DNA from 3 places in the Arthrobacter sp. yr096 genome. Region 1 is predicted to be linked to each of the others. Evidence: riboswitches for the same ligand, from Rfam matches in the RefSeq annotation. Region 1 holds a riboswitch; each other region holds the start of a gene.
The links. A riboswitch is a leader RNA that binds a small molecule or an ion and turns the genes downstream of it on or off. The one in region 1 is predicted to bind glycine.
Positions count from the first base shown of each region.

Region 2: another riboswitch for glycine. It lies ahead of cycA (D-serine/D-alanine/glycine transporter); the one in region 1 lies ahead of gcvP (aminomethyl-transferring glycine dehydrogenase).
Region 3: another riboswitch for glycine. It lies ahead of gcvP (aminomethyl-transferring glycine dehydrogenase); the one in region 1 lies ahead of gcvP (aminomethyl-transferring glycine dehydrogenase).

Region 1 covers NZ_FNYI01000002.1:618,501-628,228, forward strand. The annotation lists gene gcvT (glycine cleavage system aminomethyltransferase GcvT) at 258-1,406, opposite strand; gene gcvP (aminomethyl-transferring glycine dehydrogenase) at 1,416-4,262, opposite strand; glycine riboswitch at 4,426-4,523, opposite strand; gene BMY91_RS07585 (TetR/AcrR family transcriptional regulator) at 4,617-5,156, opposite strand; gene BMY91_RS07590 (MFS transporter) at 5,229-6,779, shown strand; gene BMY91_RS07595 (sigma-70 family RNA polymerase sigma factor) at 6,866-7,681, opposite strand; gene BMY91_RS07600 (hypothetical protein) at 7,895-8,554, shown strand; gene BMY91_RS07605 (hypothetical protein) at 8,680-9,135, opposite strand; gene csrA (carbon storage regulator CsrA) at 9,494-9,728, opposite strand, start outside.
Region 2 covers NZ_FNYI01000009.1:55,457-65,184, forward strand. The annotation lists gene BMY91_RS19585 (ExeM/NucH family extracellular endonuclease) at 1-1,365, shown strand, start outside; gene cycA (D-serine/D-alanine/glycine transporter) at 1,447-2,913, opposite strand; glycine riboswitch at 3,058-3,156, opposite strand; gene BMY91_RS19595 (FAD/NAD(P)-binding protein) at 3,231-5,168, opposite strand; gene BMY91_RS19600 (prolyl oligopeptidase family serine peptidase) at 5,229-7,460, shown strand; tRNA gene BMY91_RS19605 (tRNA-Ser) at 7,650-7,737, shown strand; gene BMY91_RS19610 (MFS transporter) at 7,776-9,209, opposite strand; gene BMY91_RS19615 (RecQ family ATP-dependent DNA helicase) at 9,358-9,728, opposite strand, start outside.
Region 3 covers NZ_FNYI01000004.1:3,896-13,623, reverse strand. The annotation lists gene BMY91_RS10960 (aminobutyraldehyde dehydrogenase) at 1-1,437, opposite strand, end outside; gene BMY91_RS10955 (purine-cytosine permease family protein) at 1,484-2,923, opposite strand; gene speB (agmatinase) at 2,920-3,918, opposite strand; gene BMY91_RS10945 (PucR family transcriptional regulator) at 4,106-5,617, shown strand; glycine riboswitch at 5,692-5,790, shown strand; gene gcvP (aminomethyl-transferring glycine dehydrogenase) at 5,940-8,810, shown strand; gene gcvT (glycine cleavage system aminomethyltransferase GcvT) at 8,822-9,728, shown strand, end outside.

The sequences.
Region 1 (9,728 bases):
TGGCTGATTCGAGGGCGTGGGGCAGGATCACCGTCGGCAGGTGGTCACTACCCCAGCACCTTAGCCGTTCACGAAGCGCCGAAGGGCAATAGGATTCGAGCCTGGCGACCGGCAGCATGCGTCCAAGGGAGCATCGCGTCCGCTTAGCGGGCGCACATGCGACGGGGGCCACGCCGTCCGGGTTCCCTGGCCGAGCTTGCGAGGCGAGGGGGACGGTGGGGAGCATGCAGAGGTCGCCAGGCTCGAAAACCCAGAACCTACTTTTGGCGCTTGTAGAACGGCAGTGCGACGACTTCGAACGGCTCGCTCTTACCCCGCAGGTCAATGTCCAGCGCAGTCCCCTGCTCGGCAAATTCGACGTCGACATACGCCAACGCTACCGGGTAGCCGAGCGTGGGGCTGGGCTGACCGGACGTGACTTCGCCAACCACTGCGCCGTCCTTGAGGACCGGGTAGTGGCCGCGTCCGGCACGGCGGCCGAGGCCTTTGAGGCCAACGAGCTTGCGCCCGCTGGTGGCACCAGCGCCGTCAGCCTTCAGGGCAGCGAGTGCGTCCTTGCCCACGAAGTCGCCTTCCTTGGACAGCGCCACCACGGGTCCCAGCCCTGCATCGAAGGGGTTGCCTTCGCGGGAGAGTTCGTTGCCGTAGAGGGGCATACCGGCTTCCAGCCGCAGGGAATCGCGCGATGCCAGCCCGGCCGGGATCAGCTCGCCCTCTTCTGCGGCGTCGGCAATGGCCTGCCACAGGGCTGCTGCGGATTCGTTGGCCACGAAGATTTCGAAGCCGTCTTCGCCGGTGTACCCGGTGCGGGCCAGCAGCAGGTCTTGAGTGCCGCCGTCGAACGTGAACGGGACGTCAACCGCCGCGTAGTACTTCAGTTCGGTGACCAGTGCGTGCTGCCCGGCCGGGACAAGGCGAAGGAGGATTGCTTCCGAGAGGGGCCCCTGAACGGCGATCAGCGAGGTCTCCGCGGAAGCGTCTTCCACCACGACGTCGAAACCAGCCGCGCGCTCCAACAGCGCTGCGGCAACAACGGCAGCATTGCCAGCGTTCGGCACCACCAGGAACTTGTCAGTGCCTTCTTCGGTGGAGGGGCGACGGTACGTGATGAGGTCGTCGATGATGCCGCCGTCTTCCTGGCAGATCAGCGAGTACTTGGCTTTACCGATGGCCATGGCGGAGATCTTGCCCACCAGTGCGTAGTCGAGGAATGCGGCAGCCTCGGGACCGCTGACCCAGACTTCGCCCATGTGGGAGAGGTCGAACAGGCCGGCGGTCTTGCGGACGGCGTGGTGCTCAGCCAACTCCGAGGAGTACTTGAGGGGCATCTGCCAGCCACCGAAGTCGGTGAAGGACGCGCCGAGCTTCTTGTGCTCTTCGTAAAGAGCGGTGTGGTTCTCAGTCATGACCAGTCCTTAGTTTTCGAAGTCTTCGATCGGAGGGCAGGAGCAGACCAGATTGCGGTCTCCGGCTGCGCCGTCGATGCGGCCAACGGGCGGGAAGTACTTGTCCTGCTTGAGGTGGTGGACCGGGAAGGCGGCCTGCTCTCGCGGGTACGCGCGGTCCCAATCGGAACTTACGACGGCGGCAGCCGTGTGGGGTGCGCGGCGCAGCGGCGAGTTCTCCACGGCAAAGTCGCCGTTGGCCACCTGGTCGATTTCCTTGCGGATGGTGATCATGGCTTCGATGAAGCGGTCGATCTCCACGAGGTCTTCGGACTCGGTGGGCTCCACCATCAAGGTGCCCGCCACCGGGAAAGCCAGCGTGGGCGCGTGGAAGCCAAAGTCGATGAGGCGCTTGGCAACGTCTTCAGCGGTGACGCCGGTCTTGGCCGTCAGCTCGCGAAGGTCCAGGATGCACTCGTGTGCCACCAGTCCGCCTTCGCCGGTGTAGAGCACCGGGAAGTGATCGTTGAGGCGGGAAGCGATGTAGTTAGCAGCGAGCAACGCAGACTTAGTGGCTTCGGTGAGCCCCTGCCCGCCCATGAGCTTCACGTAGGCCCAAGAGATCGGCAGCACGCCGGCGGAACCGAAACGGGAAGCCGAAATGGGGACGTCGTTGCCTTCGGTCCAGGATGCCGCATCGCCGGGCATGAACGGCGCGAGGTGTGCCTTGGCTGCGACCGGGCCAACGCCCGGACCGCCGCCGCCGTGCGGGATGCAGAAGGTCTTGTGCAGGTTCAGGTGGGACACGTCGCCGCCGAACTTACCCGGCTGTGCCAGCCCGACGAGTGCATTGAGGTTGGCACCGTCGATGTACACCTGGCCGCCGGCCTCGTGGATGGCATCGCAGACTTCGCGGACGTCGGCGTCGTAGACACCGTGCGTGGACGGGTAGGTGATCATGATGGCCGAGAGGGCATCCCGGTGGGCTTCGATCTTGTTCTTGAGGTCAACGTGGTCGATGGTGCCATCGGGTGCGGTGGCCACTACAACAACCTTCATGCCGGCGAGCACTGCTGAGGCCGCGTTGGTGCCGTGGGCTGAAGCAGGGATCAAGCAGACGTTGCGCTGCTCGTCGCCACGGGACAGGTGGTAGCCGCGGATGGCCAGCAGGCCTGCAAGCTCACCCTGGGAACCGGCGTTGGGCTGGATGGAGACTTGGTCGTAGCCGGTGATCTCGGTCAGCTGGGCTTCGAGGTCCTTGATCAGTTCACGCCAGCCTGCGGTCTGCGAATCCGGAGCGAACGGGTGGATGGAGGCGAACTCCGGCCAGGAGATGGCTTCCATTTCGGCCGTGGCGTTGAGCTTCATGGTGCACGAACCCAACGGGATCATGGTGCGGTCCAGCGCGAGGTCACGGTCGGAGAGCTTGCGGATGTAACGCAAGAGCTGGGTCTCGGAGCGGTGCGTGTTGAACACCGGGTGCTGCATGAAGTCACTCGAGCGCTCCACGGAGGACTCCAGCGCAAAGCCTTCAGCGGCTTCGGCCACCGAAGCGCCAAAGACCGCTGCGACGTCGGCGACTACCGCCGTCGTCGTGGTTTCATCAACCGAGATACCCACAGTGTCAGCGTCGATGCCGCGAAGGTTGATGCCCTTTGCTTCGGCAGCGGCGACGATCTCCGCGGCCTTGCCGGGAACGCGGACGGTGATGGTGTCGAAGAAGGAGCCGTGGAGGACCTCGACGCCGGCAGCCTTCAGGGACGCTGCGAGGGTCCGTGCGTGGCTGTGGGCGGTTTCGGCAATTGCTTTCAGGCCTTCGGGGCCGTGGTAGACGGCGTACATGGAAGCGACGATGGCGAGCAGCGCCTGCGCGGTACAGATGTTGGATGTGGCCTTCTCGCGGCGGATGTGCTGCTCGCGGGTCTGCAGCGCCAAGCGGTAGGCGGGGACACCGGCGTCGTCCTTGGAAACGCCCACCAGACGGCCGGGCATGGAACGCTCCAGACCCTTCTGGACCGCCATGTAGGCAGCGTGCGGGCCGCCGAAGAACAGCGGAACGCCCAGGCGCTGCGCGGAACCAACAGCGATATCGGCGCCCTGCTCACCCGGAGGGGTGATAAGCGTCAGGGACAAAAGGTCGGCCGCAACGGTGACCAAGGCGCCGCGTTCCTTCGCCTCAGCGATCACGGCTGAGTGGTCGAATACGCGGCCGGAGACACCCGGCTGCTGCAGGACGACGCCGTTGATGGCACCTTCGGGGAGACCGAGCGACAGGTCGGCGACTTCAACTTCGAAGCCGAGAGCTTCGGCGCGGCCCTTCACGATGGCGATGGTCTGCGGCAGGCAGTCGGCGTCGAGGACGGTCTTGCCGTCCTGGGCGGCCTTGTTCTTGTTGGCGCGGCGCATCATCAGGACGGCCTCGGCCACAGCCGTTGCTTCGTCCAGGAGGGAAGCATTGGCGATCGGAAGCCCGACGAGGTCCTGAACCATGGTCTGGAAATTAAGGAGAGCTTCAAGGCGGCCCTGCGAGATTTCCGGCTGATACGGGGTGTAGGCGGTGTACCAGGCCGGTGACTCGAGGATGTTGCGGCGGATCACCGGAGGCGTGACGGTGTCGTAGTAGCCCTGGCCGATCATCTGGACGGCGGTCTTGTTCTTGGAGGCGAGCTTGCGCAGCTCCGCCAGCACCTCCACTTCGCTCAGCGCGTTTTGCAGCGTAAGGGCGACGTCCTGGCGGATGTCGTTCGGAACGGCGGTGTCGACCAGTGAATCAACGGTGTCGTACCCGACGGACTTGAGCATGGTCTCAATGTCGGCCTGGCGGCGGGCGCCGATATGCCGATCAACGAAGGTGGTGGAGGCAGAACTTACCGTCACGAAGGAACTCCAATACTTGGGCGGCGTTTGGGTACGCCACAGCGGCTCGGGTTCCCCCCCGCTCTGTATTGGACCTGAGAGTTTCCGCGCGTAGTTGGACAACCATCGCTTGCACCGTCGGTGAGCACAACGTCCAAGGACGCCTGCTGCTTTCCAGAGTTGCCTCGCCGCGGCGGTGCGTGGGCCTGAGAGATTCCTGGGGAGGGTTTGCTCCTACGGCGCCTGCATCACATGCCTGCAGGACTCTCCCGCCGCAGATCATAGGCAATGTTCAGTTGTGTATGACCCGGTTCAGGGCAGGCCACAAGGGTTAATTGTCCTACGCGGCGGGCGCCGCCGCAAATGGACGACGAGCTACTTCCGCAGCCGGTCCAGGACTCCCAGCAGAATGTCGACGTCGGCCTCCCGGCTTGCGTTCCCATCCTGCTGGCCGCCCTCAAACATTGCGTTGAAGTACAGGCCGTCGCCCATGTAACTGACGGCCTTCGCCACCTCCGGACCAACGTCTTCGGCCAGCACGTCCAGCCACTGCTGCTGGATGCCGGCGAACCTGCGGCGGGTTTCTTCATGGGCCACTTCGGCCAGGCGGGTGGCGGCCACGAAGGCGCGGTCCATGGGAGTGCCTGCCCAGAGGGAGGAGCGGATGAAGTACGCAGCGGAGCCGTCCGGAGCGGCCTTCATCTGTTCGATGTCCTCCTGGGCCAACTCATCCAGGCGTTCCAGCAGGGCGCTGATCAGCGACTCCTTATTGGGGAAGTGATACAGCAGCCCACCCTTGGAGACCCCGGCGCGCTTGGCTACGGCGTCCAGCGTGGCAGCCCGCTCCCCCACTTCAATCAGGAGGGCTTCATAGGCATCCAGGACAGCGTCCCGGGCAACTGGTTTTCGTGGCATGAGTACATCATTCCCTAAAGGCTTGGGGGGTTCCATTTGAAACTATACCGTCTGGACGGTACAGTTAGTGACATGTTCTCGCCGTCCTCAACCCAAGCACCCCGTTCCGCTCGTCCCGTCGTGGGCCAGGCAGCACCGTGGCTCGACTGGACGGCCCTGGCACTCCTGATGTTCCCGGTGCTGCTGGTTGCCGTCGACAACACCGCGCTCACCTTTGCCCTGCCCGAAATCGCCCGCTCCTTGGATGTGGGCGGCGTGCAACTCCTGTGGATCGTTGACGCGTATCCACTGGTACTGGCAGCGTTGTTGGTGTCCATGGGTAACTTGGGCGACAGAATCGGACGACGGCGGCTGCTGCTGATCGGCAGCACAGGCTTCGCTGCGGTGTCGGCTGCTACAGCGTTTGCACCCACCGCGGAATGGCTGATTGCCGGGCGTGCCGGCCTAGGCGTCTTCGGCGCCATGCTGATGCCGTCAACCCTGTCCCTGATCCGGAACATCTTCACCGACCCCAACCGTCGCCGGCTGGCGATCGCCGTGTGGGCTGCCGGGTTCTCCGGTGGCGCCGCCCTCGGCCCGATCTTTGGCGGCTGGCTGGTTGAACACTTCTGGTGGGGTGCCGTCTTCCTGGTGGCAGCATTCCTGCTCCTGCCACTCCTGGCTTTTGGGCGGGTCCTGATTCCGGAGTCCAAGGACTCCAATCCGGGACGCGTGGACGTGCCCAGCATCGTGCTGTCCGTGGTCACCATGGCGCCGTTCGTTTACGGCATCAAGGAATTCGCAGTGCACGGCTTCGGCGCTTCGGCTGCAGCCTTCATGGGCTTCGGCGTGGTGATGGGCATTCTCTTCGTCCGCCGCCAGCAGCGGATCGAAAGCCCCATGTTGGATGTCGCGTTGTTCAAGAACAAGGTGTTCAGCACGGCCATCATTGCCAACGTGCTGTCCCTCTTCTCCATGACCGGCTTCATCTACTTCTTTGCCCAGCACCTGCAGCTGGTTGAAGGGCAGTCCCCCATGGAGGCAGGTATCGCGATGATTCCTGCTCTCCTGGCCACGGTCATCGCGGGCCTGTTGGTGGTGCCGCTGGTGAAGCGTGTCCGGCCCGGCTTCGTGGTGGCTGCCGGCCTGACCCTGAGTGCCGTGGGGTACTTGGTAGTGGTGGTTGGCGACCACGGCAGCGGCCCCGTGTTCCTGTTGTCAGCACTGACCGTCCTGGCTGTTGGTGTGGGCGCTGCGGAGACCATCTCCAACGACCTCATCCTGGCTTCAGTACCTGCGGACAAGTCCGGAGCGGCCTCGGCTATCTCCGAAACCGGCTACGAGCTCGGATCGCTCCTGGGTACGGCCGTGCTCGGCTCCATCCTCACGGCCTCCTACCAGCACAACCTGATCATTCCGGACGGCATCTCCGAGCAAGCTGCCGGGAACTCCGGCGAAACGCTCGCCGGCGCAGTTGATGCGGCGGCGGCCCTGCCGGCCCCCTTGTCTGAGGCCTTGACCCACGCCGCCCGGACAGCTTTCGAGTCCGGCGTCCACATCACTGCGGCGATTGGGCTGGTACTGATGGCCGGCGCGGCAGTGCTCGCCGCCGTCGTACTCCGGCGTGTGCCCAAGGCGCAGTGAAAAACACAGCGCCGAAGGCGCAGTAAAACACAAAACGGGAAGGCCGGGTCGCTCAGCGGCCCGGCCTTCCTTCTGGCGTGTGCGGTCTAAACCGCGCTGTTGAGTGAGGACCCCAGGCCCAAGCCGCGGGTAATGCCCCCGGTGGTTGCTGTGGCCAGCGCGGAAAGGTAATCATTCCGACGCCGGGCGGTGATACGGGACTCGGGTTCGAACACCTGATCCGGCGTGTCAGCGTAGTGGGCGGCCAATCCGTCGCGCATGAGCCGGATGCCCTCGGCGCGCTGCTGCGATACGGCGGCGTGGGTGGAACCCAGTTCCTCGGCGAGCTCCTTCACGGAACGCCCGGCCAAGTAGATTTCCTGGATCACGAAACGCATCTTTTCCGGCAAGGCTTCGACGGCGGCACGCAGGTACTTGATCCGCTCGTCGGCCAGGACCGAGTGCTCCGGAGACGCCGCGGGCGACGCCACGGTGTCAGCGACCACTTCGTCCAGCGATGAGAGCGTTCGCGCGGCATCCACCAGCGCTGCCTCCACATGGCTGCGTTCCACGCCCAGGGCGGACGCCATCTCGGCAACGCTGGGGCTGCGGCCCAGAACGCCGGTCAAGGTCTCCTGGATGGCCATGGTTTCCTTGATCCGCTTGCGGGCCGAGCGGGTGGCCCAGTCACCAGCCCGCATCTCGTCCGCGAACGCGCCCACGATCCGCCGGCGCGCGAAAGCACCAAAAGGAACGCCCAATTCCGGATCAAAGGAGTCAGCCGATGTAATCAGCGCAACCGAGCCAACAGAAGCAAAATCATCGCGCGACAAGTGCGAGGCGCGCGCGCAAAGGTCAGAGACCAAGTAACCAACGAGCGGAAGGTGCTGCAACACCAGCTCGTTGCGCTGTTCGCGATTCAAAAGTGAGTCCCCCCATGAGACCGGATTATTGAGTTGCAAGAACCTGGAATTACGTGGTTTCAAAACGGCGCCAAGAGACCAATCACAGCGACGATTTGGGACTACGAACAGGTACGTGTTCAGTGAACATACCACCTGAAAACCACTCTGCGTGTACGCTCAACAGAAGTAACCATAAAGCCTGCCAAATCGTGATTTTGGCAGGCCATAAAAATGAAGTGGGGAACCGTGGGGGCGGACGAGCTATCGGCAACGCTGTGGCGCGAGCGGAGGCAACTTGATTTCTTGCTTTTCCTTCTCGAAACGCAGCTCCTGCACCTCCGGGCAGGCAACTGGCACCGGCTGGATTTCACTGCGGCCGAGCTCGAAAAAGTCCTCGAAAACCTCCGGTTTGAATCCCTTGCCCGGGGAGTTGAAACCGCCGGGCTGGCCTCCGAATGGAAGGCGCCGGACCATCTGACGCTTCCCTCCCTCATTTCGATCGCGCCACCGGGAATCTGGCCCGAACTCCTTGAGGACCACCGTCTCGCGATGGCCGCTCTGCTTGCGAAGATTGACGACGCCGTTGCGGCCAATGTCGCGCTGCTGCAGGCAACGCCTTCATTAGGCCGGGCCGCCCGCGAGGTTTCGGAGCTGGACGCTGTTTCGCAGCCGGACGCGGGTTCGCAGCCGGACGCGGGTTCGCAGCCGGACGCGGGTTCGCAGCCGGACGTTGGTTTGCAGCCGGACGCGTGTTCGGATCTGGCTGGATCTGATCTGGCCGGTTTCGACGACCTGGCAGTCCTCGCTCGCGACGCGAATGTTCAACGCGCCGTGGCTGCAACGCAGGGTGCCTCGCTTCCAACGCTGCGGGATTACCTGGGGCTGGGCTAAACACCCAGACCCTCTCTCACCCACCGCACCCATCCGGCCAACCCTCTCTCACCAACCGCACCCATCCGGCCAACCCTCTCTCACCCACCGCACCCATCCGGCCAACCCTCTCTCACCAACCGCACTCATCCGGCGGCGGCACGGAATAAGACGTAAGCGGCGAGTGAGACGACCGCGGCTCCCACAACAAGGGGCGTCCGGTTGCCAGTGCTTCCTTGGCCTTGTTCCTTTTCGGCACGTGCATGATTCCCGCGATGAAGAGGAACACCCCGCCCGCTAAATCCCGCGGGAAGCGCCCAACCAGGCACCAGCGCGAGAAGACCCGCGAGTCCCATGCTGACGTTGGCCATGCCGAGTTCGCGTGTGAGTTGCGTTTCCTGGGCGGTCGGGATGGCCGCACCTACGATCGCTGCGGTGAGCCCCTTGCCGGCCAGTTGGGCTACGCACGCGACCAGTAATCGTGAGCCGACACCCCAAAACACCCACCACTTGCCGAACACCAGCACGGGGTCGCCGCCGATGACGGTCATCTCAAGCACAGCAGCGACGACGGGCAGCGCCACCGTCTGCGCGATGACCACAATGAAGTACCCCCTGGGATCTAGCCCCTTTGAGTTCCGCCCGAAAGCCCCAAAATATCCATGCCGTCAATAACAGGCGACTACCCGAGGTGAGAGAGGATCGGCCAAAAACCGACGAAAGGTGAGAGAGGATCACCCAAAAACCCACCAACGGTGAGAGAGGATCGGCCAAAAACCGACGAACGGTGAGAGAGGATCACCCAAAAACCCACCAACGGTGAGAAAGGATCGGCCAAAAACCCACCAACGGTGAGAGAGGATCACCCAAAAACCGACGAACGGTGAGAGAGGATCACCCAAAAACCCACCAACGGTGAGAGAGGATCGGCCAAAAACCGACGAAAGGTGAGAGAGGGTGCTAGTCGGTGGTGGGGGCAGGGGGGCGGAGGGCTGCCAGGAGGTTCTCGGCGTCGGGACCCGTCTGGGTGGCAGCGAGGTTGGCCGCGGCGATGGCCGCTACTACTTCGCTCCGTTGGATGGACACACCCCGTGGAGCCTCGATTCCGATCCGAACGCCGTCGCCGCGCCCTTCCATGACCGTGATGACGATGTCGTCCCCGATCATGATCTTTTCGCCCGGCTTACGCGTCAGT
Region 2 (9,728 bases), on a different contig from region 1:
ACTCCTGACGTCGCCGCGATCTTCACCGGGCACACCCATAAGGAGTACGCCTGGGACGCCCCGATTCTTGATGCCATCGGCCAGCCCACCGGCAAGACCCGGCCCATCGTCCAGACCGGCAACTATGGCGAGAACGTGGGCAGCGTGACCCTTACGGTGGACACGGCAAGCAAAACAGTGACTGCCTACAAGGCCGCCGTGGTGGACCGGACCACCGAGACCGCCGAAAGCCTTGTTGCTGCCTACCCGCGGGTGGCGGCAGTGAAGACGATCGTGGACAGGGCCCTCGCACAGGCTGCAGAGATCGGCAACCAGCCGGTGGGTGCAGTGACGGCTGATATCACTACAGCCTTTACCCCGGACCCCGCCGGCGGCGCCCCCAAGCGGGACGACCGCGCGAGCGAGTCCACCCTGGGCAACCTCGTGGCGGACTCTCTGGTTGACACGCTCAAGGCGCCTGAACTGGGAGCGGCGGAGATCGGCGTCGTCAACCCCGGCGGCCTTCGCAACGAGCTCTACTACGCACCGGACGGGACTATCACGTACGCCGAGGCCAACGCGGTCCTGCCGTTCGTGAACAACCTCTGGACCACGTCCCTGACGGGCGCGCAGGTCAAGACGCTCTTGGAGCAGCAGTGGCAGACCAACCCGGACGGCACCGTTCCCAGCCGCCCGTACCAGCAACTGGGGCTATCCAAGAACGTCAACTACACCTACGACGCCGCACGCCCGTCGGGTGACCGGATCACCGGCATCTGGGTCAACGGTGCAGTGATTGATCCAGCCAGGCAGTACAGGATCGGCACCTTCAGCTTCCTTGCTACCGGCGGTGACAACTTCCGGGTCTTCAAAGAAGGCAGCAACACCAAGGACACCGGCCTGGTGGACCGCGACGCGTGGATCAAGTACCTGCAGGCGCACAAGCCCGTGTCCCCGGACTTCGCGCGCCGTTCCGTTGCCGTGGCCAACTCCACGGCGGCTGAGGTCAAGCCCGGAGAGTCCATCACGCTGGCCGTCTCCAAGCTCAACCTGACCTCCATCGGAAGCCCGGTAAACGCATCGCTCAATGCCGTCTTCGTAGACAGCAAGGGCGCGGCTGTTGCACTGGGTTCCGTCCCGGTCACAGCTGGTGCGGCCACGGTGAACCTCAAGGTTCCCGCAGCGGCCTCTGCAGGCACGGGCACCCTGGTGCTGACCGCCGTCGAATCCGGGACGGTGGTGAAGGCCCTGGTGAAGGTGGCTGAAAGCGGCCCGAACCCGCCGCAGTGCACTCCCCCGGTGAAGCCGTCCAAGTGGTACGACATCGTGGGCTGGCTGCGGTACGCCTTCGCATGGTTGGAGTACCAGAAATGCTTGAGGGGCTAATTAGCCTCACTGTGACATAACAGGGCAGGGCCCCTCACGATGTTCCTTCGTGAGGGGCCCTGCTTGTGCTGTGGGGAACAGTTACTTGTTCGCGGGTTCCGGCTCCCGGACCCTGTCGGCGTCACGCTTGAGCTCCGCTTGGAAGGCGGCGTACCGCGCCAGGTGCGCCGGACGGCGGCGGAGGATCAGCCAGGCGACTCCAAGGATCACGAACCACACTGGCGTAGCCAGGAGCGCCGTCAACGTGTCCGGTTGGGTGGTCAGCGCCCAGAGCACGAAGGCAAAGAACGCGAACACCACCCACACCATCACCACGCCACCGGGCATCTTGAACGCCGAAGAATCATGCAGGTGCGGGCGACGCTTCCGGAAAGCCAGATAGCTGGCCAGGATGATCGACCACACGAAGACGAAGCACACAGCAGACACCGTGGTCACCATGTCGAAGGCCTTGCCGACGTCCTGGCCGGCATACATGAGGACGACGCCGGACAGCAACAGCACGCAGGACAGGAACAGGGCATTGCGGGGTACTTTGCGTCCGGAGAGGGCGCCGAACACCTTGGGAGCGTCGCCTTCCTGGGCGAGTCCGAACACCATGCGGGACGTGGAGTAAATCCCCGAGTTGGCCGACGACATGGCGGACGTCAGCACCACCAGGTTGACGATGGTTGCTGCCGCCCCCAGGCCGGCCAGCGAGAACATGGCGATGAAGGGGCTGTGTCCGGCAGCGAACTGGGTCCAAGGGGTGACCGACATCAGGATGATGAGGGCACCTACGTAGAAGAGGAGCACGCGGATGGGAATCGAGTTGATGGCCTTGGGCAGGTTCTTCTCCGGATCCTTGGCCTCGGCAGCGGTGGTGCCCACCAGTTCGATGCCCACGAAGGCGAAGACGGCAATCTGGAAGCCGGCAACAAAGCCCATGAACTCGTTGGGGAAGAAACCGCCATGGCTCCACAGGTTGGTGAAGCTGGCCGGTCCGGCCTCGGACTGGAAGCCGCTGAAAATCATGAACAGGCCAACGATGATGAGCGCCGCGATGGCCACGATCTTGATGAGGGCAAACCAGAACTCGGTCTCCCCGAATGCTTTCACCGTGGCCAGGTTCAGGAGCAGAAGGATGCCGATGGTGATCAGGCCCGGCACCCACAGCGGCAGCGAGGGCCACAGTTCCTGCGAGTAGCCGGCGATCGCAATGACGTCCGCGATGCCAGTAATCACCCAGCAGAACCAATACGTCCAGCCGGTGAAGAAGCCGGCCCAAGGACCCAGGAGGTCTGCCGCGAAGTCGCTGAAGGACTTGTAGTTCAGGTTGGACAACAGCAGTTCGCCCATGGCACGCATGACGAAGAACAGCATGAAGCCGATGATCATGTACACGAAAATGACGGAGGGTCCGGCCGCGGAAATGGTCTTGCCGGAACCCATGAAGAGGCCTGTTCCAATTGCTCCGCCGATGGCGATGAGCTGGATGTGGCGGTTGCTGAGCTGACGCTCAAGATGCGGTGAATCGTTACCAGTGGAAGGTGGGCGCTGAATCGTCAAAGGAACTCCATCGTTCAGGCGGCACAGGGTGCCACAAGATTCGGGTTCCTCCCCGCTCTGTAGATGGACCTGAGAGTTTCCGCAGGCATGGACCTGCTTGCACCTTCGGTGAGCCCGGCGTTCCGGGCTGCTTTCCAGAGTTGCCTCGTCGCGGCGGTACATGGGCCTGAGAGATTCCTGGGGAGGATTTGCTCCTACGGCGCCTGAAGGGATGTACCGGCAGGACTCTCCCGCCGCGGATCAAAAGCGCGCACCACCTACGGGGTGATGCAGCTCACACAGTAACGAAGGCGGGGCAGGTCCGCAACCCCGTGGAGCTACCGCGCCAGAATGCTACGGGCAATCTCATCAGCATCGCGGAGGGTCCGCTGTCCGCTGGCGTAGGCTGGCCCGGTGCGGGGTTTCGCTTCCGCAGCAATGGCTGTTCCCCACTGCGAGGCGGACAACTGAAGACCCAGAACGTACATTCTTTCGGTGACCGATCCGTTGGCCGCCAAGGGCCGGTACGGGTGCGGTTCAACATCCAGACCAGTGGTCTGCATCGGCGTGCCCTCGGCACCCATCATGATCTTGGTTCGCACCAGCCCGTCCGCCATGAGCTGCTCCAGCAACGGCGAGAGGTTGATGCCCACGCGGTTGGCGGGAGACATCGCCTCAATCAAAGTCCGGGCTTCAACGGGCGCATCATCCACCCACGGCGAAACGGCCCGGAACACCTTGGCGCCCCGGTCCACACTGAATTTCGGGTCCGGTCCAACAAAACTTACGACGCCGGCACGAGCCAAAGCGGCCAGCTGTTCCGAACGCAGCGCAGGCGCCCCGCTGGCCAGACCTTCGACGAAGGATTCGAACCAGCCGCGCAGCCCTGCCAGCCACGATTCGTCGGTGATACCACCGTCAGCCACCACGGATTTGAGGATTGCCCGGCCGGTATGGAGGGCACCAATGGCCATCTTGACGGGGTCCGCTTCGCCCAAAGCCGATCGCCGCGCATCATCATCCAGGTACGCCGTGATGGCCGCATCCAGCTCACGCCGGGATGCGAAGGACCGGCCGGCCAGCGGCGCGGCAAGGCCACGGAGATTCAGCCGGCGGGAGGCGACGACGTGCTTTTCAACAAGGTCTCCCACATCGCTTTCCCATTTCGCGGTGGTATGCGCATGTGGTTGGAGGGCGTCCTCCAGATCCGCAAGGAACTGCGCCGGGTCCTTGATGGCCGCGGGTTGGGACCGGGCCAGGGTGGAATAGTAGGCCCACAGCGCGTCGCGGTGCAGGAGGGGCCAGAGGTCGTGATCGAAGCCGGGTTGGATTCCGGCCGCCCGGAACCGGTCCACGGCGTCCTCGGTCAAGTAACGCATGGTGATGCTGCTGGGGTAGTAGCCTGCCAGCCCTGCCTTGGCCCGGTAGGGCGTGCCACGGCGGGAGGCAGCGATAATCCTGGGCTCCCGACCCGACGCCCGGTACTCCAGGACACCTGCCCCCGGCGAGCCTGCCTCAACGAACTTTCCGCCGCGACCTTCCGTGAGTTGGCCCATGACGTCGAAGAAATTCAAACCCATGCCCCGGACCAGCACGGGCTCATTGTCCGGCACACCCTGCCAGTTCACGTCCGCCGGTGGCGCCGGAGGGAAATACAGCAAACCCTGCTCATCGGCCGCCCTCTTAAAGGACCGCTGCTCGGGATTCAACCGCGACTCGATGTGGCCCAGCGCCAGGACCACGGAACCGACGGTGAGCGTCGCGCCGCTGGCGAGTTCGACGTCGAACCCGTCCGCAGCGGGACGCGCAGCAACGGCGAGCGTCCGGTGGAAGGCGACCTCGACGCCATCGGGCAGCCGTTCCAGCAACCCTTCCAGGGTTTGGCGCAAGTAGCGGCCGTAGAGCGCACGGCTGGGGAAGTTATCTGACTCGAGCGTCGCCAGCTCTGCCTTTTCGGCGTCGTTGAGTCCCACGCCATCACGACGCCGGGCCTCGCGCCATTGATCGAACGAACCACCCGCCAGCGGCGGTGCGAGCCTGGGGTCCTCGGGGATAAGCGTCGGGTAAAACGACTGAGTGTTCATCAAATAGAGGCGTGACTGCTCCGGCTGCCACACGTGGCCTGAACCCGCCGGGTAAGGGTCCACGACGTCAATACGCAGCGTGCTGCCTTCAACGCGCTCCGCCGCCCAATTCGCGAGCAACCGCTCAAGGACGCTGGTGCCCCGAGGGCCTGCCCCCAGCAGGGCAACACGGTTGGTTTGGGATGTAGCCACGCTCAAGCCTAACTTCTGCGTGACTTGCTTACCGTTGAACACTGTTGCTTGGATGGGGCCATGACCACCACAGAAGCTGATCAGACGCCCCTTCGCCGGAATGACACCGCGACGGCCTCCGGGCCGCGCCACGCAGCGGACGTCGCGCCCGAACCCACGGATGAAAACGTATGGCTCGAAGACATCCACGGCGAGGAACAGCTGGCGTGGGTCCGCGAACAGAACGCGCGCACCGAGGATTTGCTGCAGGATGCCGAGTACGAGGCCGTCGAGGCCGGCATCCTGGAGGTCCTCGATTCAACTGACCGCATCGCCATGGTCAACAAGCGCGGAGACTACTACTACAACTTCTGGAAGGACCAGGACCACCCCAAAGGGCTCTGGCGCCGGACTTCGTGGGACAGCTATCTCTCCGACGAACCCGTCTGGGACGTGCTGCTGGACATCGATGAACTCGCCGCCGCCGAAGGTGTTGAATGGGTTTTCCACGGCGCAGGATTCCTCCGCCCTTCGGACGGCAACGAATACCGCCTCGCCATGGTTTCGCTCTCCCCCGACGGCGGCGACGCTGACCGCCACCGCGAGTTCGACGTCGAATCCCGCACCTTTGTGGACGGCGGCTTCGACCTTCCCACTGCAAAGGGCAACGTCAGCTGGCTCGACGCCGACACCCTGCTGGTGTCCAGCACTGCCGAAGGTCTGCCCGCCACCAGCTCCTCCTACGCACGGACGGGCGTGAAGCTTCGCCGCGGCCAATCCCTTGCCGACGCTGAACGGCTCTTCGAAATCCCCGAGGACCACATGCTGGCCATGGTGGCCCACGATTCGACGCCCGGATTCGAGCGTACTTTCGCTGTTGATTACATCGACTTCTACAACCGGAGCACCTGGCTGCTCCGCGAGGATTCGTGGGTGGCCATCGACGTTCCCACGGACGTGAACATCAGCGCCCACCGTGACTGGCTGCTGTTCCGTCCGCAGAAGGACTGGGAAGTTGACGGCGTTGTCCACCCTGCAGGCTCCTTGCTGGCCGCCGGCTTCGACTCTTACCTGGCCGGGACCAGGTCATTGCTGGTGCTGTTTGCCCCCGACGCCCACACCTCCCTGCAGTCCTGGAGCTGGACCAAGGACTACCTGCTGCTGAACCTCCTCCGGGATGTGTCCTCCGAGATCCGGGTGCTGGATCCGTCCGTTCCCGATCCTGACGGCGGATGGGCATCTACCGTGCTGGACGCCTGCCCTCCCTTGCACGACGTCAATGCGTACGCCGTGGACGACGAGGACCTGGGCCCTGCCGGCAACGACTTCTGGCTGGTCGCAACCGGTTTCACCACGCCCACCACCCTGACACGGGGAACGTTGGGCCGCGATCCGGATGAGCAGTCCAGCGGCGTGGCCAGCCAGCACGCAGTGGTGAAGCGATCGCCGTCGTTCTTCAACGAAGCCGGGTACGAGGTCCAACAGCACTTCGCCGTCTCTGCTGACGGCACCAAGGTTCCGTACTTCCAAGTGGCATCCAAGGATCTGGTTCTTGACGGCCAGAACCCCACCCAGCTCTCCGGATACGGGGGCTTCGAAATCTCCCGCACGCCCGCTTACAGCGGGTCGGTAGGACGGGCCTGGCTGGAACGCCGCACTCTGGGCGCCGCGTCCGACGACGGCACAGAGTCACACTCACGAGGTGGCGTCTACGTTGTGGCCAACATCCGCGGCGGCGGCGAATACGGCCCGGCCTGGCACCGCGCCGCCCTGCAGGAAAACCGGCACCGCGCCTACGAGGACTTCGCTGCGGTGGCCAAGGACCTGATCTCCCGTGGAGTGACCAGCCGACGCCGGTTGGGCTGCGTAGGCGGCTCCAACGGCGGCCTCCTGGTGGGCAACATGCTCACCCAGTACCCCGAGCTCTTCGGCGCTGTTTCCTGCGGGGTACCCCTCCTGGACATGCGCCGCTACATCAGGCTTTCCGCAGGGTATTCGTGGATTGCCGAATACGGTGACCCCGATGTTCCTTCCCAGTGGGAGTTCATCAGCACCTTCTCGCCGTACCACCTGCTCCACGACGGCGTGGATTATCCGGAGACCTTCATCTGGACTGCCACGTCCGATGACCGTGTGGGACCCGTCCAGGCACGCAAGATGGCGGCCCGCATGCAGGCCATGGGCATCCGCAACGTCTGGTTCCACGAGGCCCTTGAGGGCGGACATGCCGGAGCATCGGACAACAGGCAGGCCGCCGCACTGCAGGCCAGGAGCAACCACTTCCTGTGGCGTTCACTGGCCGGGAGCAACTGACAGGTTCTGCTGGGCTCCGGTTTGTCCCGGGCTCCGAATTCTCCCGGGCTCCGATTCGATGGTTCCCTGCGTGGACGCCCGTGCGAACGGCTCATCCCGCAGCGAAGCATCGAAATGGGCGGGAGAATAGCTGCGTTTTGCGCTGGGCCGTAGGTTCTGCGTATCCTTGGTGGGCTAGCAATAGCAATTGGAGACGTGCCAGAGCGGCCGAATGGGCTTCACTGCTAATGAAGTGTGGGGCACAACTCCACCGGGGGTTCAAATCCCCCCGTCTCCGCGAATTGGTCCCGGTTTTCGAACCGGGACCTTTTGCGTTTAAGTGCGCTTCACTCCACCGCTGACTTCAGCTCCGGCGTGCCGGTGAAGCATCAGGCTGTCCACAGTGCTGATCAGCATGAGCACAGCCATGGCGATGAACGCCCCCTTGTAGGCCGCCACCTGGTCCGCCCCCAAGAGATGGGTGCTCTCAAACAGGCGCAGGAACAGGGCACCCACCGCGATCCCCGCCGCGGCCGCCAACTGAACAAGTGTTGCCGAGATCGCGTTGGCCGAGGGCAACTGTGCCGGGACGATGTCTGCGTATTGCACGGAGGCATAGGCGGAGAATCCGATGGATCGGAAAGCACCGCTGAACAGCAGCAAGGCAAAGATCAGAGGCTCTGGTGTTTGGGCGTCGAGGAAGGCGCACAACCCGAACGTCACGGCCGACGCGAACGAGGCAAAGACAAGTACGGGCTTGAATCCAAAACGCCTGATCAGGGGCGTGGTGGCCGGCTTGATCCCGATGTTGCCCACAAAGACCGCTGCGACCATCACACCAGCCTTCAGAGGATCCCAGCCAAAGCCATCCTGGAACATCAGGGGCAGCAGGAAGGGGACTGAACTGATGGTCAGCCGGTAAATGAAACCGCCGGTGGACGTCGCCCGGAACGTTCTGGTCCCGAAGACACTGAGGTTGAACAGCGGCACTCTTGCCTTACTCATCCACCAGACAGCGCCGGCCAGGGACAGCACGCCGGCACTCACCACCACAACGGCAAGCACGTTGGAGGCATGGCCACCCAGGGTTTCCAATCCCACCACCAACGCGCCCACACCGAGAGTGGTCAGCAGGAGCCCGAACCAGTCAAGGCAGCGCTTGGAATCGAACTGCGTCCGCGGAACCAGCCTCAGCGCGGCAATGAACGCAGCCAGGCCCAAGGGTACGTTGATGAGGAAGATCCAATGCCAGGACAGGAAGGTGGTGAGGGCTCCGCCCACCATTGGGGCCAGGACCGGCGCCAGCAAGCCAGGCCACACCAGATACGCGGTGGCCCGGAGAAGCTCGGACTTCGGGGTGCCTCGCAACACCACCAGCGTGCCCACGGGAACCATCATGGCGCCGCCCATACCCTGAGCTACCCGGCTGAGCGTCAGCATCGTCAGGTCGGTGCTCACTGCGCACAGCAGGGAAGCGATGGTGAACACTGAAATGGCAAGACAGAAGATCCTGCGAGCGCCGAACCGCTCAGCCAGCCAACTGCTGAGCGGGATGCCCATGGCGACCGTCACCAGATAGGCAGTCATGGTGATGTTGATGTCCGCCGGAGCCACCCGGAAATCGGAAGCGATGCTGGGAATGGCTGTGGTGAGGATGGTCCCGTCCAGGAACTCCATGAAGAATGTTGCGGCCACCAGCAGTGCCAGGCGCGGACGCCAGCTGGATTCGTTGGCCGCATCGACGTCCGTGGTGCTGGGGTTTGTGCTCATGGCTCCGGTCCAAGTTCTGGCTGGTGGCCCGCAGCATGCAGCAGGCGTGTTTGCTCGATCCTATAGACGACGCGTGGGAGCGATCACAACATGACGTGGTTCTGCCCAGTCTCCTACCCTGCGTTGTTGTACCCGGCGTACCCCGCTTCTACCCTGCTTGGGCCAGCGCGAGGGGCAGAACGGCGCCCACTCCTGCCTGACGCAAGGCCAGCGAAGAGATGGTCATGGTCCACCGGCTGTCAACGAGGTCGTCCACCAGCAGCACCGGCTGGCCGCCGATACCCGCCAGCGCCTGGGCAAGTTCCGGACCCACTACAAGCCTGTCCCAGACGCCGGCAAGCCTGTAGGCACTGTTTCCCCCGCGGGCACCCGTCGGTCCTCCGTGTTGGGGCTGCAGCTGCCCCAGGTATGGCATGCGTCCAATTCCGGCTATTCCCTGTGCCAACGACTCCACCACCTGCGGTTTACTCCTCGAGGGAATGCTGACAACTGCTGCCGGACGGCCAACTCCGCTCCACG
Region 3 (9,728 bases), on a different contig from region 1:
GCCATAGCCGGAACCTTTGAATCCGCCCCACGGTACCTCGCAGGCCAGGACCAGGTGCGCATTGACCCAGACCGTGCCGAAATCCAGCTGCTTGGGAATCCGAAGGGAAAGGCTGGAATCCTTGGTCCACACCGAGGCCGACAAGCCGTAGGGGCTCTCGTTGGCACGTGTCACCGCTTCCTCGGTGGTGCTGAAGGTTTCCACCGTAACGACGGGTCCGAAGATCTCGTGCGTGGCGATGTGCGCGCCGGCTGGAACGTTGCTGATGACCGTGGGCTCAATGAAGTACCCGGGACCTTCCAGGGCCGATCCGCCCAAGGCGATGGTGAGCCCTGCGGCCCGCGCTTCTGCCAGGGATTCCTTGACCCGCTCGTAGTGGGGGAGCGAGATCATGGGGCCGATTTCGACGTCGTCACCCGCCTCGGGATCGCCGATCACCAGGGTGCTGACCTCACGGACCAGGTGCTCAGTGAATTCTTCGGCTACGGACTCGTGCACCAGGACGCGGCAAGCAGCGCCGCAGTCCTGGCCGGCGTTCCAGAAGCCTGCGTTCCTCACGCCGGCAGCGGCGGCGCGGAGGTCGGCGTCGGGGAAGACAACAACAGGAGCCTTGCCGCCGAGTTCCAGGTGGACGCGCTTGACGGACTTCGCGGCGGTTTCGGCCACCGCCTGGCCGCTGACGACGCTGCCGGTCAGAGCCACCAACGCAATGTCCGGGTGTTCGGACAACCGCTGCCCAACCGTCCGGCCGCGACCTGTGACCACGTTGAGGATGCCATCAGGAATACGTCCGGCCAGCACTTCCACCAGCTTAAGCGTGGACAGCGGGGTCTGTTCGGAGGGCTTGATGACAATGCTGTTGCCGGCCGCGAGGATGGGCGCAATCTTCCAGGCGGCCATCAGCAGCGGGTAGTTCCATGGAGTGATGACGCCCACCACACCCACGGGTTCGCGAAGGATCACCGAGGTGTGGTCTGTGGCGTAGTCGCCACCCGCCATGGAGGTCAGCGTTCGCGAGGCGCCGGCCATGAAGCGGAAGGTGTCGATGGTGCTGGAGACATCGTCCTCAGACACAGCCTGCGGCTTGCCGGTATTGGCCGACTCGATGGCCTGGAACGCCTGGCGGTTCTGCTCGATGATGTTGGCGATCAGGTTCAGGACATCAGCGCGTTCCTTCGGGGTGGTGGCAGCCCAGGTCTTTTGGGCGACGACGGCGGCGGCAACAGCGGCGTCCACATCATCGGCGGTGCCCGCCTGGACCGAGGCGATGACCTGCTCCGTGGTGGGATCCACGACGTCGATGGACTGGCCCGAGGATCCCGGGACGAAGGATCCGTTGATGAAGTGCCCTGTTGGTGGCAAGGGGAGCGACAGGTTGGGGACGTGGTCAGGGGTAGGGCGTCGGACGGTGAACTGTTGGGTCTGGGTGGCAGTCATGATGCTTCGCTTTCAGATGAGGGGCTGGTCAGATGAGGGGGGCTGATCAGATGAGGTCTGGGGTGAGGGCAGTTGCGGGAAAGGGGGCGGCTTCTGTCTTCTTGCCGAAGACCCGGGCAGCGACGTAATAGAGGGGCGCGACCACCACAAGGCCGACGATCCACGAGATGTCCACGCCGCCCATGGCCGCGGCCAAGGGGCCCGTGTAGATGGCCGTTGCCGAGAACGGGACCTGGATCAGGGCACCCGCTATGTAGGAGCCGATGGCCACCCAATTGAACCGCCCGTACACGCCGCCGTCGCGCTTGAAGAAGTCTTCAACCCGGTAGTCGCCGTGCCGCAGAAGGTAGTAATCCACCAGGTTGATAGCCGTCCAGGGAACCAGGACGTACATCAGGAAGGACAGGAAGTTGGTGTAGAAGAGGATGAAGTTGTCGCGGGCGAACAGGGCGATGGACACTGCGACGACGAAGAGGATGATCGCGGCAATGCTGCGGGTCTTGGCACGCGGCAGCCAGCTCGGCTTGAACGTCTGGCCGATGGTCAGGGTGCATAGGACGCCGCAGTACAGGTTCATGGCGTTCGACGCCGCGACCCCCAGGCAGAAGATGCCCACGATGATCAGGGTCCAAGGCTGGAGCAGGGCGCCCAGGCTGCCGACAATTTCCACATCGCCGGTGCTCATGGACACGGCCAGGGTGCCCACCAAGGCGCCGAGGATCATGGGGAACAGAGTTCCCAGCACGCAGCCTGAGTAGGAGGCCCAGAAGGCCGGGGCCGAGCCAGTGCCTTGCGGCATGTAGCGAGAGTAGTCGGAGACGTAAGGCGCGTAGGCAAGCTGCCACAGGGCCGAGACGGAGATGGTGCCCATGAAGCCCACCCAGTTGAAGTTACCGGTCTCCAGGAAGTTGCCGGGCAATCCGTGGACCACCAGAATCCAGCCAAAGGCCAGCAGGAGGGCCAAGCCGGCGGCGACACTCAGTACGCGTGCATAGGCGTGAATGAGGCGGTAGCCGAAAATCGTGGCGATGACACTGACCACCCCAATGATGATGATGCCCGCGTCAACGCTGATACCGGGGCTCACGGCGGCCATTGCTTCGCCACCGAACACCAGGTTGGCGGCAAAGAAGCCGACGTACATGACCACCACGATGACCACGATCAACAAGGCACCGAACGAGCCGAACTGGCCACGGGTCTGGATCATCTGTGCCACGCCCAGCTGCGGGCCTTGGGCGGAGTGCAGCGCCATGAAGATGCCGCCCACGACGTTGCCGATGATGATGCCCGCGATGGCCGGGACGAAGCCCAGGCCGAACACCGTGGTGGCTAGTCCGCCGGTCACGATGGTCATGATCATGATGTTGGAACCGAACCAGATGGTGAAGAGGTCCCTTGCCTTGCCGTGACGCTCGTTGGCCGGGATGGGCTGGATGGTTTTGTCCTCCAGCCGGGGAACCTCAGTTGTTGGGGCGGTGCTCATGACAGGGTCCTGGTAGCCGAGGCCAGTTCACGAACAGTGGTGGCCTTGCTGCGGTTCACCATCAGGCCCAGGAGGTCGAAGACCAGAGTGGCTGCGGCTACCGTGGTGATATCCGCATGGTCGTACGCCGGAGCGACTTCGACGACGTCGGCGCCCACGATGTTGATGCCGTTCAGTCCGCGGAGCAGGGCCAGGAGTTCCCGGGAGTGGAGCCCGCCCATCTCCGGGGTGCCTGTGCCGGGCGCAAAGGCCGGATCCAGGACATCGATGTCGATGGAGACGTAAACCGGGGTGTCTCCCAGCCTGTCCTTCACGCGTTGGATGGCCGCCGGAACGCCGATCACGTCCAGGTCCGAGCAACGGATGATCTGGAAGCCGAACTCGTGGTCGCGGAGGAAATCGTTGCGATCATAGACCGGTCCGCGGATTCCCACATGCATCGACTTGTCCTCCACAAGGAGACCTTCCTCAAAGGCGCGGCGGAAGATGGTGCCGTGCGTGATGGGCTGATCAAAATAGGTGTCCCACGTGTCCAGGTGCGCGTCGAAGTGCAGCAGCGCAACCGGGCCATGGACCTTGTTCAAAGCCCTCAGCATGGGCAGCGCGATGGTGTGGTCGCCACCGATGGAAATGAGGCGCTTGTCTTCGCTCATCAAAGGCAAAGCCTGCTCTTCGATCTCCCGGACAGCCCGGGTGATGTCGTAGGGGGTGCAGGCGATGTCACCGGCGTCCACCACCTGAGCTTCGTACACAGGCTCAACGTCGAGCTCCGGGTGGTAGCCGGGACGGAGGAGGCGGGATGCTTCGCGGACTGCGGCAGGACCGAAACGGGCGCCGGGCCGGAAGGAGGTTCCGCCGTCGAACGGGACGCCGACGATCGCGATGTCGTAATCCGGGACGCGGTCGATTTGGGGGAGGCGGGCGAAGGTACCGAGGCCTGCATACCGGGGGACTTTGGTTGCGTCGACAGGGCCGATGGGCTGGTGCGTTGTCATTGACGGATCCTTGGGGTGAGGGGTGCTCGCCGTTGAGCGGGAAGTAAGTAATTCCATTCTTGGTGACGCGGATCACTGCGGATAGCGCTACATTGACTACAAATGGTCGAGGCGTTTAGACGAATGTCTAAGTGTCGCTTGATACGGCAGCCAGAACGCCGTCAACGCAAGGAATCGGAGCGCAACTATGGCAATTACCGTGGCCGAACTCGTTGCCGAGCCACAGCTGGGCCTCACCCTCCTTGCCGGTGCGGACGGCGCCGATAACCGGATCACCTGGGCGCACACCTCGGACCTACCCAGGCTGTGGGAGTGGGTCACCGGCGGGGAGCTCATGATGACCAACGGCCTCTCCATTCCCCCTGATGCAGCCGGCCAAGTAGCGCTCGCCGAGGCCCTGGTGGACAGTGGCGCCAGCGCACTGGCGATCGGTGAAAAGATGCACGCACCGCCGCTAACGGACGAGTTCCTGGAGGCCTGCAACCGGCTCCCGCTGCCCCTGATCAACATCCCGTATCCGCTGCCGTTCATCGCCATAGCCCGTTCGGTTGCCGAGTCTTCGCTGCTCGAAGAGTCCCGCCGTTTACGCCAAACAGCCCGCGTTTATGATCTTCTCCGCACTGCCGGAGCGTCCGAGGACCATTGGCAGAGCCTCGTCCAGCGGCTATCAACCGAACTCGACGCGGAACTCTTCGTGGTGGACCGCCGCTGCCTCCACCCCTGGCATCCCGACGGCAAGGTACTTCCCGGGTTCCTCACCGATGCGTGGGCACCGTTGTCCGGGCAGGTGGGCCTGGCGGGAAAGAACTTCCAGTGGCACCGGATCCGCGGCAGGCATGTGCTGACCATGGACATCCCCACCCATGCCAACGCGCTCTTGGTGGTGCTGCCCAACAGCGAACCGCACCCGGACGCCGTCGTACTTCTTCATGCCGCAACGGTGTTGGGACTGCAGCTCTCGCGCATTGTCCTGTCGCTGGAAGGCCGCCACCGCTTGGCCGGCGAGTTCCTGATGCAAGCCATGGATGGACGTTTGGGTGTGGCCGAGATGGAGAGCCGGCTGACGGCTTTTGACGTGCCGGCCCAGGGCTTCGTGCTCGCGACCATGTCAGCGGACGCTTCCGGCGTGGCGGACGACGGCGGCGGGCTGGCTGACGTGCACATCGAACTGTGGCGGCACGGGGTTGCGTCGGCGTCCTTGAAGCGGAACAACAGGCTCCACGTGGTGGTTCCGGCCGATGTGCCCGACGACGTCCTGGTCCATTGCGGAGGAACTGACGCCGCGATCGGGATCAGTGCGCCGGCGGCCGTCGGCGCTATACAGCGGGCGTTGCAGGAGTCCCTCTGGGCGCTCGGTTCAGCCAGGGCCAACAAGCTGGGGTTGGCCCGGTACGCGGAGGGGCCGTCATGGCTTGGGCTCACGGGTTTCGAGGAAGGAACTGCGCTGGTCCGGCGTCTCCTGGGACCGATTTTCGACTACGAGCAGGGCCAGGACGGTGATCTCATCGTCACGCTGAGGACTTACCTGGACTCGCAGCGGTCGTGGCAAAAGACAGCTGCCGCCCTGTTCGCGCACCGGCAAACCATCATCTACCGGATCCGGAAAATCGGTGAACTGACGGGGCTGGACATGGGTGAAACCTCAACCGTGGCACAGCTGTGGTTCGCGTTGCAGATCCACGAGGCCATGCAGCAGTAACGTCACCTTGCTTGCGCTTTCTCAAAATAACCCGCTATGGTGTGAAGCGTGTCACTCAGGTGACGCAACGCTTTTGATCTGCGGCGGGAGAGTCCTGCCGGTACATCCAGTCAGGCGCCGTAGGAGCAAATCCTCCCCAGGAATCTCTCAGGCCCATGTACCGCCGCGGTTAGGCAACTCTGGAAAGCAGTCCGGGCAACCGGGCTCACCGACGGTGCAAGCAGGCAATCATTCCTGCGGAATCTCTCAGGTCCAATACAGAGCGGGGAGGAACCCCACATCATCGTGGCGCTCACTGGGCGCCTGAATCATGGAGTTCCTCTTGACTGTTCAATCAACCCCCACCGCCTTCGCGGACCGGCACATCGGCGCCCGTCGCCAAGCCGACGTTGACACCATGCTCAAGGCCATCGGCTACGACTCTGTCGACGGTCTGGTGGATGTCGCCGTCCCCGATTCCATCCGCCAGGACACTGCCCTCAAGCTCCAGGATGCCCTCACCGAGGTGCAGGTTCTCGCCGAGCTACGCAAACTGGCGTCCAAGAACAAGACCGCCGTGCAGATGATCGGCCAGGGCTACTACGACACCGTGACCCCGCCCGTTATCCGCCGCAACATCCTGGAAGCTCCAGCCTGGTACACGGCCTACACGCCGTACCAGCCCGAAATTTCCCAGGGCCGCCTTGAGGCTCTCCTGAACTTCCAGACTATGGTGCAGGACCTCACCGGACTCCCCGTGGCGAATGCTTCCCTGCTGGATGAAGCCACGGCCGTAGCTGAGGCCGTGCTGCTGATGCGCCGGGCCAACAAGAACAAGACGGCGAAGGACGGCAAGACCGTCCTGGACGCCGACCTCCTTCCGCAGACCATCGCCATTGTGAGGGGCCGCGCCGAGGCGCTGGGCTTCGAGGTTGAGATTGCGGACCTGTCCGCCGGACTTCCCGACGGCGACATCAACGGTATTGTCCTGCAGCAGCCCGGGGTTTCGGGCCGTGTGTTTGACCACTCCGGAGTCATCGCCGACGCCAAGGAACGCGGTGCCCTGGTCACGGTTGCCGCCGATTTGCTGGCGCTCACCCTCATCACGCCCCCGGGCGAGCAAGGTGCGGACATCGCCGTCGGTACCGCGCAGCGTTTCGGTGTGCCGCTGTTCTTCGGCGGCCCGCACGCTGCCTACATGGCCGTCCGCGAAGGCATGGAGCGCACGCTTCCGGGCCGCATCGTGGGCGTTTCCAAGGACAACGCCGGCGTACCGGCCTACCGTTTGGCGCTGCAAACCCGTGAGCAGCACATCCGCCGTGAGAAGGCCACGTCCAACATCTGCACCGCCCAGGCGCTGCTCGCGATCGTCGCCTCGATGTACGCCGTGTACCACGGTCCCGAGGGCCTGAAGGCGATCGCCGAAACAGTCCACGGACACGCCCGCGTTTTGGCTTCGACCCTGCAAAAGGCTGGCCGCGAACTCGTGTCCGAGGCCTTCTTCGACACCCTCACCGTCCGCGTTCCCGGCAAGGCGGACAAGGTCATCGCCGCCGCCGAAGCCCGCGGCATCAACCTGCGGCTGATCGACGCCGACACCGTTGGCGTTTCGGTTGATGAAACCACGACGCCGGAAGTCCTCTCCGCAGTGGCCGTTGCCTTCGGGGCCGGTCCAGTGGGGGACGCCTCCGGGTTCGAACTGCCCGCATCCGTGGTCCGCACCTCCGATTTCCTGCAGCACCCGGTGTTCAACACGCACCGTTCCGAGACGCAGCTGTTGCGCTATATCCGCAAGCTGTCAGACCGGGACCTCGCGCTGGACCGCACCATGATCCCGTTGGGTTCATGCACCATGAAGCTCAACGCGACTGCTGAGATGGAAGCCATTTCCTGGCCGGAGTTCGCCTCGATCCACCCGTTCGCTCCTGACCACCAGACGGCGGGTTGGCGTGAACTGATCGAGGATCTTGAAGCGGACCTCACGGAGATCACCGGCTACGACCAGGTCTCCATCCAGCCCAACGCCGGTTCGCAGGGCGAGCTCGCAGGCTTGTTGGCGATCCGCGGCTACCACCTGTCCCGTGGCGACGAGCAGCGCACTGTCTGCCTGATCCCGGCTTCGGCCCACGGGACCAATGCTGCCTCAGCAGTGCTGGCCGGCATGAAGGTTGTTGTGGTGGCTACGGCTGCTGACGGAACCATCGATCACGCGGATCTGACGGCCAAGATCGAGGCGAACAAGGACGTCCTGTCCTGCATCATGATCACTTACCCGTCCACGCACGGTGTGTACGACGCCGATGTGCGCGAGGTATGCGACGCCATCCACGCAGCCGGCGGCCAGGTGTACGTTGACGGTGCGAACCTTAACGCGCTGGTTGGTCTTGCCCAGCCGGGTAAGTTCGGCGGCGATGTCTCGCACCTGAACCTGCACAAGACCTTCTGCATCCCGCACGGTGGCGGCGGTCCGGGCGTTGGCCCGGTTGCTGCGAAGGCACACCTGGCTCCGTTCATGCCGGGCGACGCGAACAAAGCGGCGCACGAGGAAGGGCGCGGCGTGGCCATCTCGGCGTCGCGTTATGGCTCCGCCGGCGTGCTGCCGATTTCCTGGGCTTACGTGAAGCTCATGGGTGGCCAAGGGCTGACGGAAGCCACCAAGTCTGCTTTGTTGGCAGCGAATTATGTTGCTTCGCGCTTGGATGAGCACTTCCCGGTTTTGTACACGGGCGAGGGCGGACTGGTAGCCCACGAATGCATCCTGGACCTCCGCGAGCTGACCGCCCGCACGGGTGTCACGGCCGAGGACGTGGCCAAGCGCCTCATCGACTTCGGCTTCCACGCCCCCACGCTGGCCTTCCCGGTGGCGGGCACCCTCATGGTGGAGCCCACCGAGTCCGAGGACCTGGCGGAGATCGACCGGTTCATCGAAGCCATGATCACCATCCGTGCCGAAATCGAGCAGGTGGCCAGCGGTGATTTCACTGTGGAGAAGTCGCCGCTGCGCAACGCGCCGCACACGGCTGCCGCCGTCGTAAATTCCGGCTGGGACCGCGACTACCCGCGTGAGCAGGCAGCGTTCCCCGTCCACCACCTCAAGCAGGACAAGTACTTCCCGCCGGTCGGCAGGATCGACGGCGCCGCAGGTGACCGGAATCTTGTGTGCTCCTGCCCGCCCCTCGAGGCATTCGAGAACACTGCTGACTTCGAAAACTAAGGACTCCTGACATGTCTGAGAATTACACCGCTCTTTACGAGCAGCACAAAAAGGCCGGCGCCTCTTTCACCGATTTCGGCGGCTGGCAGATGCCCCTGAAGTACGAGTCCGAGCTCGCCGAGCACCACGCGGTCCGCAAGACCGCCGGCCTGTTCGACCTCTCCCACATGGGCGAAGTCTGGGTCACCGGCCCCGACGCGGCTGCTTTCCTGGACTACGCCCTGGTGGGCAAACTGTCCGCCATCGCGGTGGGCAAAGCCAAGTACTCGCTGATCTGCAACGCAGACGGCGGCATCATCGATGACCTCATTACCTACCGCCGTCCCTCTCCCGAAGAAGGTGTGGACAAGTACCTGGTGGTGCCCAACGCGGGGAACGCGAAGGTAGTTGCTGCTGCGCTGAAGGACCGTTCTGCCGGGTTCGACGTCGTGGTGGAAGACGCGTCGGCCGAGACCTCGCTGATCGCAGTGCAGGGTCCGAACGCTGAAGCGATCCTGCTTGCTCTGGTCCCGGCCGAACAGCACGCGCTGGTCACCGAACTGAAGTACTACGCAGCGGTTGAGGTCTCCATCAACGGTCAGGATTTGCTGCTCGCCCGCACCGGATACACCGGCGAGGACGGCTTCGAGATCTACCTCCCCAACGTCGATGCTGCTGGCCTTTGGGAAGCGCTGCTCGACGCCGGCGACGGCCACGGTCTCATCCCGGCCGGACTCGCTGCCCGCGACTCCCTGCGACTGGAAGCCGGGATGCCCCTCTACGGCAACGAGCTTTCCCGCCACGTCAACGCCTACGCTGCAGGGTTGGGCCCGGTGGTTTCCCTCGCCAAGGAAAGCGACTTCATCGGCCGCGATGCACTGACAGCCATCAAGGCCGCCGGCGTCGGATCCACTCTCGGCCAGAAGCTCGTGGGCCTCA